3 regions of the uncultured Zhongshania sp. genome follow, and region 2 is predicted to be linked to each of the others. Evidence: predicted binding sites of a transcription regulator. Region 2 holds the regulator's gene; each other region holds the start of a gene.

Region 1 (4,052 bases), on a different contig from region 2:
GCTCAGATGACTGTGAATTGCCTGCAAATTTTCTTTGCGATTGCGCTTACCGCTCATATTGTCGACGGGAAGCAGCAATGACCGCAGCGGCTTGATGGCATATAGCAACTCGTTCGCAATGACTTTAACGTCGCCGCGTACTTCCGACACCAACTTGAGCAAAGCGAGACCATCGAGACTGCCAATGGGATGGTTCGAAATGATGACAACTCTGCCGCTAACGGGAATACGCTCTTTATCTAACGCGCTTACTGCGTAGCCAAAATCAAAATAATCCAGTCCTTTTTCAATAAAGTCCAAGCCCTGAACATAGGGGAAATCTTTTTCAAACTGCTTAAATTCCGCCTCGTGAAAAAGATATTTTAATAGGGCTGACAGCGTTCGCCTTATACGCGGATTGCCCTTGGAAATTTTAGGGAATTGCTCATCAATCACAGCATCAACGGAAATCATGATATTTACTCCTGATTATTACCCAGCACGCCGCAGCGGGAGAATTTCCGCTTTCACCGGGCCGCCATTGCCTGTCATGCTTTGCAATAAGGTTTGATGTTCCGTCCACTGCACCAATTCTAAATTTCCTTCGTGGGTTTCACCCAACAAGGTACAGTTTTCAATCCAATCACCGTCGTTGCAGTACAACAGACCTTTTATTTTCTTTAAGGCGGGCTGATGTATATGCCCGCATATAACACCATCGAGACCTCGTCGCGCGGCCTCTTTAACTGCCGCATCTTCAAACACGGTAATGACCTGCCGAGCGTTGGGAATACGTTGTTTTATGTACGTAGCCAGCGACCAGTAATTGCGCCCAAAACGGCGACGGAAAAAATTAGCCCAGCGATTTAAAAACAACAGAAAATCATAGGCAGCGTCACCAATAAGATTCTCCCATTTGCTTAGTAAGATATGCTCGTCTAGACAGTCGCCATGGAACATCAATAAGCGTTTACCGCTTACCGTGGTATGGATTGCCTCGCGCTTGATTTCAATAGGACCGAGGATGTGGCCAACATAATCGCGCATCGGCTCGTCGTGGTTACCGGGAATATAGACAACCCGCGTGCCCTCACTGGCTTTGGCAAACAAAGCTCTAACCACATCATAGTGGCTTGCTGGCCAGTGAAAGGTGCGCTTGAGCGCCCATAGATCTACAACATCACCAACAAGATAAAGCGTCTCGCATTCAACACTGTTGAGAAAATTGAGAAGGTAGTCAGCTCGACAATCTTTAAAGCCGAGATGAATATCGGATAGCCAAATCGTTTTGTATCTATTCCTTGTTTCCACGCTCATGCATCCTCTTTATGCATTTGTGGCAAGATTAGGACTTAAAAGTGACAAACAGAGGGCTTTTTGAAGACAGATTTATGACAATTTTATCTGGGACGCTACCAAACCGTCGCCGTTCATCTATGATTCAGACAGCAAGTCTAGAATCATCCACTGGCAAATATATGAAGCCCATCAACAGATACCACACACAGCGAGAAGAAAATAATGACTACCGTTAAAGGATTAATACTCGTCATAGGCTTTGGCTTGAGCGTAACAATGGCAAGTGCTGCCGTAGCAGCTGATACTTCCAGCAGCGCAAGAGACGATGATCTCCAAAAGCAAATTATCCAGCTTCGCAAGGAACTCGATGCACTTAAAAGTATTATACAAAGGGAAGCCGATGGCACACTTCGGGTGGTTTCAGATATGCAGGTTGAGCGCGGTGTCGCAAGCCCGAGCCTGCAAGACAATGGCGGCAGTTTAAGCATCAATTCTCGGCGCGATTTAACGATGGCAACGGCTAAAAAGCTGGTCATAAATTCAGGCGATGAACTTACCCTGCAAAGTGGACAATCTTCGATCACTATGAAGAAGAATGGCAACATCATCATCTCAGGTACTGTATTAGACATACGGGGCTCTTCAGATATTATTGTTAAGAGCCCGACAAATACCTCGCTAAAGGGTAGCAAAATAAATCAAAACTAAACCGAATACAGGCTGGTGCGATGAGATGCTCAACAAACCAGCCTGACCCTATATTTGCGCAGCCAGAGAAATCACGCGGATTCAGGTTTACGCTTTGAATTAAATAAGGTGGCTATCGCGGTGGGATTAGACGGAAAAAATAAATGTAAGTACGACGCGGTCAAACCACGGCTGCGGTAAATTTCTTCGCCCGGCGCTGGATGGCGCTGTCGGCGACCACAGCCAATCGGATCCGGCGTATTATTAGATGCGGAACGATGATGGGCGTGGGCGCGAATATCTCCCTCGGGCAACACCGCGGTTTGCATTCCTTGACAACCACCGCGATCTCGCATCGCCGCTTGACCGCTCAACAGCCCGAGCATCTCAAAGCTATTTCCACTCAGATCACGCAGGCTTTCTAGGCAATACATAAAACCACCGCACTCCGCCAAAATAACCTTATCCGCCAAATAAAAATCGCGGATTTGCGATCGCATCGCACCGTTCTCAGCCAGGGCGCTGGCGTGTAATTCGGGGTAGCCACCTGGCAACCACAACACATCTGCGTCTGGTAATTGCTGATCCTGCAAAGGGGAAAAATACATCAACTCCGCACCCATATCTTTCAGCATTTGCAGATTGGCGGCGTAAATAAAACTAAAGGCATCGTCACGCGCAATGGCAATGCGCTGCCCCAAAAGTAGCGGTGCAACAACTGGCAGTTCACGAGAGCTGAACTCCACCGGCGCGGGCAATGTGGCAAGCGCACCCTGAGCAATCATTGCCGCTGCTTTATTAAAACATTCCTCTAGTTCGTCGCGCACTTCACTCGCTTGCACCAAACCTAAATGACGCTCCGGCAAACTAATTTCAGGGTCACGACTCATTGTTGCCAATAAAGGTAAATGTGCGGGCAAAGCATCTGCTATCAGTTGACGGTGCCGATCAGAAGCGCAGTTATTTGCGATCAAGCCAAGCACACGGACATCATAGCGATAATTCGCCAATCCTGTTGCAAGGGCGGCGGCGGTCTGCGCCATGCCCTTAACATCCATCAGCAATGCCACTGGAATATTAAACGTCGCGGCTAAATCCGCACTAGACGGCTCGCCGTCAAACATCCCCATCGCGCCTTCGACTAAAATTAAATCAGCAGTTTCAGCTGCCTGATAAAACTGATCGCGACAGTAGTCCTCCCCCGCCATCCACAAGTCTAATTGCACGACGGGGTGGCCAGAGGCTTGCTCTAGAATTTGCGGGTCAAGATAATCCGGCCCCATTTTGAAAATGCGAACCTGACGCCCCTGCTGACTATGATAACGAGCAATCGCCGCCGTGATAGTGGTTTTACCCTGCCCCGACGACGGTGCGGCAATAAACAGGGCGGGGCAAAAAACACTACTCATATTGGAGTATCGCTAATGTAGTTGAATTGACGGCAAACTTTCTCATTAGTGAAAATTAATAAGGCAGTTAAGAGCGAACTAAATCGAAGAAGTTATCAACTAACAAATCAGGGTTTGCATCGGCAACGGGGGCGCCATGGTTATAACCATAGCTCACGCAAGCAACTGGCATACCTGCCGCCCGAGCAGCCCTTACGTCGTTGACTGAGTCACCCACCATTACCGTGTTCGCCACATCAACGCCAAGCTGCTCACACGCCAACAATAGTGGGGCAGGATCAGGCTTGCGCACCGCCAAGGTGTCACCGCCAACCAGCACGGGCATAAACTGTTGCAGATCAAAATGAGTCAGAATAGGGTCGCTAAAACGAGCAGGCTTATTGGTCACACAGGCCATCCGCACGCCCTGCTGATGCCAGTTTGATAAGGCGTTATACACACCATCATACAACACCGTTTGCTCACAACTATGCTCACCGTAATGGTCAAAAAACACCGCGAGCAATTGATCAATTAAAGATGGGCTTACCGAATTTTCTGGAATTTCTAAGGCGTTGGCCAAAGCGCGCTGCACTAATTTAAGCGCGCCATTGCCAACCCACGACCGCGTGCGCGCAAGACCTGCGGGAGTGTAATAAAGCTGTTCTAAACTTGCATCTAGTGCGGCCGCCAAATCCG
Region 2 (4,052 bases):
CTGAATCAGCATATGCATACGGCGTGATTGCTGAAGCATCTGGCTTACTGCACGATCCCAGCGCGGGTTATCACCGCCGTGTTCTGAAAACGTTTCGAGGTAGCCATTTATCACGGTTAGCGGCGTGCGAAGTTCGTGGGAAACATTGGCAACAAAATCTTTGCGCATTTTTTCCAAGCGGTGGGTTCTGGTGACATCACGGGCAAAAAGCAATCGATTGCGCTGGCCGAAGAAGTTCACACTAACGCTCAAACTTAAACCGCCATTCACTGGCGACGTCATCTCAAGTGGTGTCTGATAACGCTCCGCTTCGAAATAGCGCAAAAAAGCCGGACTTCGAATTAGGTTGATCAGTTGCCGACCGGTGTCGTCAGACTGTCGTAAACCGAGTAAGTCGTGGGCTGAGGCATTACACCATTCAATATTACCCACGGGATCTAGCATCACAACGGCATCTGACATCGAGGCGAATGAAGAGTGAAGATAGTCGATCATCGCCTGTAATTTGGCGCTATTCTGCGTGGTCTCACGCTGCATGTCATAAATGACATCAAAAACCTGCCCCCACATTCCCGATGCCTCCGGAGGCTCTTTATCAACGCCGCTGTAAAGCCAATCTGACAAGTGCTGCAAGTTGCGTAGCAACCAAGCACAAACCAACAGCGCTGCGATAAATAAAGGCCACAAACCCAAATCAAAAATTGCACAAACAGCCGCTACCGCCGTCAGCAGTAGGCCAATGCGCAATAATTCCGTTTTCCAATTGTAATAGCGCATTAATTCATGTGCGCTAAGCGCAAACACCTGTCGTCGAAAAACGATAACCGGTGCCACGTACCGTCTGGATCAGCAAACCACAGTCTCGTTGATCAGTTTGCAGGGCTTTGCGGAGGCGACGAATATGCACGTCTACCGTGCGTTCTTCGACGTAGACATTGCTGCCCCAGACTTGGTCAAGTAACTGACCACGGCTGTAGGCACGCTCTTGGTGGGTCATAAAAAACTTAAGTAGTTTAAATTCTGTCGGCCCCATATCTAAGGGCTGAGTGTCGACAAAAACGCGATGACTAGCGGGATCCAATTTTAAACCGCCGACTTCAATACTTTCTTCCTGCTCACGGGTGGTAGACCGGCGCATAATCGCCTTAATCCGCGCCATCAACTCACGGGAGGAAAAGGGCTTGGTAATGTAATCGTCTGCGCCGACATCCAAGCCCTGCACACGATTATCTTCATCGTCTTTCGCCGTTAGCATGATAACGAGCAAGTCGCGGGTGAGCTCATCTCTGCGCAAGCGTCGCAACAACTCTATACCGCTTGTGACCGGCATCATCCAGTCTAGCAAGACCAAATCGGGGCGCTGATCAACAATAATACCGTGAGCGTCCTGTGCATTGCTTGCCTCCAGGCACTCGTAGCCGGCAAGTTCTAGCCCAACGCGGATCATTTCCCGTATGGCGGCCTCGTCGTCGACAATCAGTATGGTGGTTGCAGTCATCCCTCTACCCTTTTTTAACAATATTTGTAAGCAGCATTAAAACGACATTTGGTGACAATTTTATGACAGTGCCCGTTTATCTAGATTAATCAAACACTACCGTCTTATTCCCGAGCACTAGCACCCGGTCTTCTAAATGATTTCGCAACGCCCTCGCGAGCACAGACTTTTCGACATCTTTACCCAGCCGAACAAGATCGTCCTTGCTGTAGCGATGCGACACGCGAATAACATCTTGTTCGATTATCGGCCCTTCATCAAGGTGCTCCGTCACGTAATGACTGGTTGCGCCAATCAGCTTCACACCTCGATCAAACGCTTTCTGGTAAGGGTTTGCGCCAATGAATGACGGCAAAAAGCTATGGTGGATATTGATCATTCGCCCCGTGTAAGCTCGGCAAAATTCAGGTTGAATAATCTGCATATAGCGCGCGAGCACCACGCAATCTGCTTGATACTCGCCAGTAAGTTCCATAATGCGCGCGTGTGCCGGCGCCTTGTTTTGGGGGTCAATAGCGACGTATTCAAAGGGAATACCGTGCCACTCCACCATGCTACGCAAATTCTCGTGATTAGAGATGACACAGGGAATGTCACAATCCAGCTCACCGCTATGCCAGCGGTGTAAAATATCTGCAATACAGTGCGAGGCATGACTCGCCAATATGACAACTTTGCGTTTTACCGACGAATCCACCAACTCCCAGCGCATACCGTATTCGTCTGCGATCGGGGCAAAGGCGGCGCGAACAGCCTCCGCCCCCATCTGCAGAGAATCGGCGCGGATTTCATTGCGCATAAAAAACCAATTATTCTCAGCATCAGCATGATAGTTAGCCTCCGTAAGCCAGCCGCCTTGATCCGCTACAAACTGACTTACTCGCGCAACAATACCCACCCGATCTGGGCAACTGATTACCAATCGAAATGTATGATTCATGAAGATGTTTAAACCTTATTCAAAATTCCGCGCAAGGCCTGTGGCAAATCTGCAGGCAATACGACTGTTTTAGCATTGTTTGAGGTTGATAGTTTCACTAAGGCGTCCGCGTATTTCTCGCCTAAAAGATACAAAACTGGCAAATCCTGGTCGCCAACCGCTTCCGACACCAGGGTAATTGCCTCGCCGCTGGCTTTGGCTAACACTACCTGCGCCTCCGCATCGCGACGAGATGCCTCTAAGCGACCATCCGCCTCCAGAATCGCAGCCTGTTTTTCACCTTCGGCTTTAGTCACGGCAGCACGTCGCTGACGCTCTGCTGCAGCTTGCTCTTCCATTGCCTGCTGCATGGTCATGGAGGGATTTATGTCCTGTATTTCTACAGTCTTTAAGGTGATGCCCCAGTCAGCGATATCGGCTGATATCGCTGCTTTCAACTTGGCTTTAATTTGATCCCGTGACGATAGGGCCGAATCCAGCGCCATTTCACCAACAATAGAACGCAATGCGGTTTGCACTAAATTCTGAATGGCAAAGGTATAATTTTCTACGCCATAAACCGCTTTTTCGGGTGAGACGATGTTTATATAAGCAACAGCGTTTGCAATGATGACCGCATTGTCTTCGGTGATGACCTCCTGCGAGGGGATATCCAGTACTATATCTTTGGTGGTGAGCTTGTAGGCTACCGCATCAATGTAGGGGATAATAAAATTCAAACCGGGATTCAATGTGACATGATACTTACCTAAACGCTGCACAATGTGTTTGTAACCCTGTGGCACGGTGCGAACACCCTTCGCTAAGGTCACCACTACCAAAATCGCCAACGCGACTACCACTGCTAAGCCATCCATCGCCCATCTCCTTTAATGACGTAATACCATTTCCAATAAATTGCTTAGTGCGCCTGCCCTAAAGCCAGTTTGACAATCAGTGAATTGCCAGACACATCTTCAACCGCTACCCGATCACCTACAGATACGGGGTCGCGACATATAAACTCCCATTCGTCGCTGCCCAATATCGGTATGGAAAATCGCAAGGTGCCGTGACCAAATTCTGCCCCCAGCTTTATTACCATGGCTTCCTGCCCTACCACCTGCTCGCGTGACATACCCGACAAAGATTTGTTTTTCATCTTGGGGTGAACAAACTTAAACCACACCGCCAAATCGATCACCGACATGAGTAACCACACCAGCAACTGGACGCTAAACGGCATGTCAATCGCGGCTAAAATTAGGCCTACCGCAATGGCGCTAGCGCCAAACCAGATCATCACGAAACTGGGGATAAAAATCTCACTTGCCACCAACAGCATGCCAAAAACCATCCAGTGCCAATACGCAATATTGGTATTTAACCACTCCATTTTGTACCCCTTTACAAAAGGTCCGCCCACAAGGCATCTATTTAGTAATTATTTATTAAAATATTCAAGCACTTACTGCATGATTTTATATTTCGTTGGAAGCTGACTCAGGCCAGCAAGAAACCACATTATCACGTATAATGCGCCTTCATTCAGAATTCTGCGTCCGCACCATGTCATCAGTTATGCAAACACCTAAAGTCATATTTAGCCATCGCCCATATTGGGCTGAATGTTTT
Region 3 (4,052 bases), on a different contig from region 2:
CCCTTGGAAGTGTTTTTGGTGGAGCCGGCGGGAATTGAACCCGCGTCCGTCAGTCCGCCACTCAGGGCTCTTCACATGCTTGGTCTCCGTCAATTGATTTAACCGCAAACAGCCCGACGGTCAGGACGTTATTGGCGATTCTGATTAAGTGTTTCGCGGCTCCGCCTCAGACAGGCTTTGCTCGCTAGCTTGTTCTATATGACAGTCGCGTCCCATTTACAAGCATCTGGTAGCGACCGCTAACCGGGGTTTAAGCGGCTAGAGCGTAGTTGTCGTCGTTGGCAACTATTAGGTTTACAGCTTTGGATTTACGTGATTGGCTGTCATCACGGCATGCACCTCAGAGCGTTGTAACCGGCGTCGAATCCAAATCGGCCCCAGATCGCTAAGTGTAACGCTTTGCGTTGCTTGCGGCCAGTGAGTTGCCGACTTAGTTTTTGCGTTCTATACGTAGTTTGATGTTGAGCGACTTATTGAGAAGCTCGGCTTCGTCTTCAAGATCGGCGGCAATAAGCGGATTTATGTTGAGCCAATCTTCGGGGATTGAAAGCGATAGTTCGTCTGGGCCACTGCTGCTTAGATTGATTTCCTCAGGCAGTTTTTTGGGTTGTCGGCGTCGATAAAAAATACAGGCGAGGCGGAGTACACAGACCAGCGGCCAATCAGCAGTGACACCGTAAGTTGCGGTGTTGAGTTGTTTGGGTTTGCGGCGATGGTTGGCGACTAAAAAGCTGAGTCGCGCTTGTTCTTGACGGGAAAATCCCGGCATATCGGCGTTGCCAAGAATGTAGGCACCGTGTTTGTGGTAGCCACCGTGGGCGATGGCCAGGCCGAGCTCGTGAAGTTGGGCGGCCCAGCGCAACAGGGCATCTGCTTCTGATTCCGTCGTGCTGATGTGATTTGCCACCGCGGGCAGGAAGCGTGAGCACAAGTCGGCAATGCGGTTGCCCTGCGGGCCGTCTATGCCGTATTGAATGATAAATTGTTTGATGGTGTCTTCGCGTTTGTCGCGGTGGTGAAGGCGACCGGCGAGGTCGTGGATGATGCCTTCCCGAATCGCGTAGGCTGAAACGTGTAGGCCTTGCATGTCGAGTTCTTGAAATAGTGCATAGAGCACCGCGAAGCCGCCGACAAACACGTCTTTGCGATCGTCGCTTAAGCCGGGGATATTTAGGTTGCGGCTGTTGTCAGTTGCTAGTACCTGGTCTTTGAGCTTTTCCAGGCCGTCAGCGGAGATGTAGCCGGCTTCGCTGAATTGTTGTTCTGCGAGAATTTTGCCGATGCTGCGGATAGTGCCCGACGAGCCGACGGCTTCATCCCACTGCGCGCGAAAGGGCTCTACGTAGGGACCGATCATTTGGCGTGCGGCGTTGACGGCTTTTTTGAAGGCTTTTTCGCTGATGTCACCGTTTTTAAAGTAGCGCATGCTGAAGCTAACGCAGCCCATTGGCAGGCTTTCTAGTTGACGTGGCGTGTTGGTGCCAATGACGAGCTCGGTAGAGCCTCCGCCAATATCGAGGACAAGCCGGCGTTGTTTTTCCGGTGCGAAGTCGTTGGCGACGCCTAGGTAAACTAAGCGGGCCTCTTCGGTGCCGGAGATAATATTGATGGGCAGTCCGAGTACGGCTTCGGCCTTTGCCATAAATTCGTTGGCATTGCTGGCGGCGCGGAGGGTGTTGGTACCTACGATGCGAATTTGCCGGCGTGGCACACCGCGCAAGCGGTCCGCCATTTTTGTTAAGCTTTCTAGGGCGCGCTCTTGAGCGGCGTCGCTGAGGCGACCATCGTCGTCCAGGCCAGCGGCAAGTCTAACCATGTCTTTGTGGCGATCTATGACGCGGAGTTTGTCGTCATGAAAACTGGCAATGAGCAGGTGAAAGCTGTTTGAGCCCAGGTCGAGGGCAGCGTAGGAGTCGCTATTTTGGGCCATTGTAATAATATTTCCTTGGTGAAGGTTTAGTGTATCGGCTGGGCAGGCCAAAATCGACTGCTTATATGTGTCATATTAGTGACATGATTTTTTATTAAGCTGATGTGTTGTTTTTATGACACTTTTAAGTGGAAGGGCGGGTAATGAGCGGGCAGAGCGAAGTGACGGCGTGGGTTGCTAAAGAGCTGAGTTGGCTTTCGTTTAATGAGCGGGTCTTGCAGGAGGCCGCTGATCCTGATGTGCCGGTAATTCAGCGCATTCGGTATTTGGGGATTTTCTCAAACAATCTAGATGAATTTTTTCGGGTGCGGGTTGCCGATGTTCGGCGCTTAGCCGCATTTTCGCCGCCATCTAAGCAAGAAGAGTTCAAAGTCTTGCTAGAAGAAATTCGCCAGAAGGTGATGAAGTTACAGCAACGCTTTGACGCGATGTACCGTGAAAATTTGAAAGAGCTGCGGCGCCGCAAGATCTACTTGATAAATGAACGTCAGCTGGACGAGCCCCAAACTAAGTTTGTGCGCAGCTATTTTCATTCGCACATTCAGCAAGAGTTGGTTCCGATTATTCTCGATGACGCCAATCCCATTCCCGAACTAAATGACGCGTCTATCTACTTGGCGATTAAGCTGAGTAGTGAGCAGCAAACCCGTTTTGCCCTGCTTGAAATTCCGACGACTCGCCTGGATCGCTTCATCCGCATTCCCGGTCGCAAGGGCAAGCGTGGCAAGGTGCTCATTGCTTTGGAAAATATGATTCGAGTGTGTCTGCCGGAGGTTTTCCGCGGGATTTTCCCGATGGATGAGACCGCGGCCTACACCATAAAGTTAACCCGTGATGCGGATCTGGAGCTGGGTGAGGAAGTAACGCACACCTTCGTTGAAAAAATGACCCAGAGTTTAAAGCGTCGTAAGAAAGGCGACCCGGTTCGTTTTGTATACGACAGCGCGATGCCGAATGACTTGCTGGAATATCTCGTTAAGCGATTGGGCTTGGGCCGGTTAGACTCTATGATTCCAGGCGGCCGCTATCATAATTCCAAGGACTTTATGCGCTTCCCGAACCTGGGGCCCGCGTATTTAGATAATAAGCCGCTGCCGGTCATTCCTGTGCCGGCGATTGATCAGGCCGCAAATATTCTGGCGTGTTTGCGCCAGCAGGATATTCTGCTTCATTACCCCTACCACAGCTTTAATTATTTAACCGACTTGCTCAAGACTGCGGCGATTGACCCTGCAGTAAAAAGTATAAAGGCCAGTTTGTATCGGGTGGCGTCTAATTCTCATGTGGTGGACGCCTTATTAAATGCGGTCGCTAACCACAAAGAAGTGACCGTGGTGGTTGAGTTGCAGGCTCGCTTCGATGAAGAGGCCAATATCGCGTTATCTCAGCGTCTTACCGACGGTGGTGTGAATGTGATTTTGGGTGTGCCGGGACTGAAGGTGCACAGCAAATTGATTTCGATTGTGCGTCAGGAGGGCAGCGTTCAAAAGTTTTACTCTCATATCGGCACGGGTAATTTTAATGAGAAGACCGCCACGGTTTACACCGATTTTAGTCTACTGACGTATGATCAAGCCATTGGCGATGAGGTGGCGAAGGTCTTCGATTTTATTGCCTACAACTACAAGCGTCATGAATTTCAGCATCTGGGTGTGTCTCCGCTAAATAGTCGTGAACGTCTGCTGGGCTTGGTTGAGACAGAAATTCACAATGCTAAAAAAGGCCGTGAATGCGGGATTACACTGAAGTGCAATAATTTGGTCGATCGCGAATTAATCGATAAATTATATGAAGCCAGTACGGCGGGTGTGTCGGTGCGTCTGATTGTGCGTGGCATGTGTTCGCTGGTGCCAGGTGTTAAGGGGCTGAGCGACAATATTGAAGCGATTAGTATTGTCGATGGCTTTTTGGAACATCCCCGTGTGTATATTTTCCGCAATAACGGTGAACCGCGTTATTTTATATCGTCGGCGGATTTGATGACGCGCAATATCGACTTTAGGGTGGAGGTGACTTGCCCGATCTACAGCAAGCCGCTGCAGCAAACCTTGCAGTCTATTATTGATTTACAGTGGGCCGATAATGTGAAGGCGCGAATTATTGATGCGGCGCAAAGCAACTC

The links. Region 2 encodes PhoB, which activates phosphate uptake and scavenging genes when phosphate is short. Its sites were predicted from a motif close to TGTCATAAANNTGTAACA; they were not measured.
Region 1: a site for PhoB is predicted at 1,359-1,376, ahead of AAC007_RS05300 (UDP-2,3-diacylglucosamine diphosphatase). Genes of this name have one in related genera too.
Region 3: a site for PhoB is predicted at 1,997-2,014, ahead of ppk1 (polyphosphate kinase 1). Genes of this name have one in related genera too.

The regions. Positions count from the first base shown of each region.
Region 1 covers NZ_CAXBHN010000003.1:172,841-176,892, forward strand. Annotated here, with positions in the region: gene AAC007_RS05295 (lysophospholipid acyltransferase family protein) at 1-453, opposite strand, end outside; gene AAC007_RS05300 (UDP-2,3-diacylglucosamine diphosphatase) at 472-1,296, opposite strand; gene AAC007_RS05305 (hypothetical protein) at 1,501-1,986, shown strand; gene AAC007_RS05310 (cobyrinate a,c-diamide synthase) at 2,058-3,374, opposite strand; gene AAC007_RS05315 (phosphoglycolate phosphatase) at 3,442-4,052, opposite strand, start outside.
Region 2 covers NZ_CAXBHN010000002.1:169,968-174,019, forward strand. Annotated here, with positions in the region: gene phoR (phosphate regulon sensor histidine kinase PhoR) at 1-777, opposite strand, end outside; gene phoB (phosphate regulon transcriptional regulator PhoB) at 791-1,498, opposite strand; gene purU (formyltetrahydrofolate deformylase) at 1,584-2,438, opposite strand; gene AAC007_RS03110 (stomatin-like protein) at 2,447-3,295, opposite strand; gene AAC007_RS03115 (NfeD family protein) at 3,340-3,813, opposite strand; gene AAC007_RS03120 (YgiQ family radical SAM protein) at 3,987-4,052, shown strand, end outside.
Region 3 covers NZ_CAXBHN010000037.1:5,364-9,415, reverse strand. Annotated here, with positions in the region: RNA gene ssrA (transfer-messenger RNA) at 17-379, opposite strand; gene ppx (exopolyphosphatase) at 431-1,930, opposite strand; gene ppk1 (polyphosphate kinase 1) at 2,074-4,052, shown strand, end outside.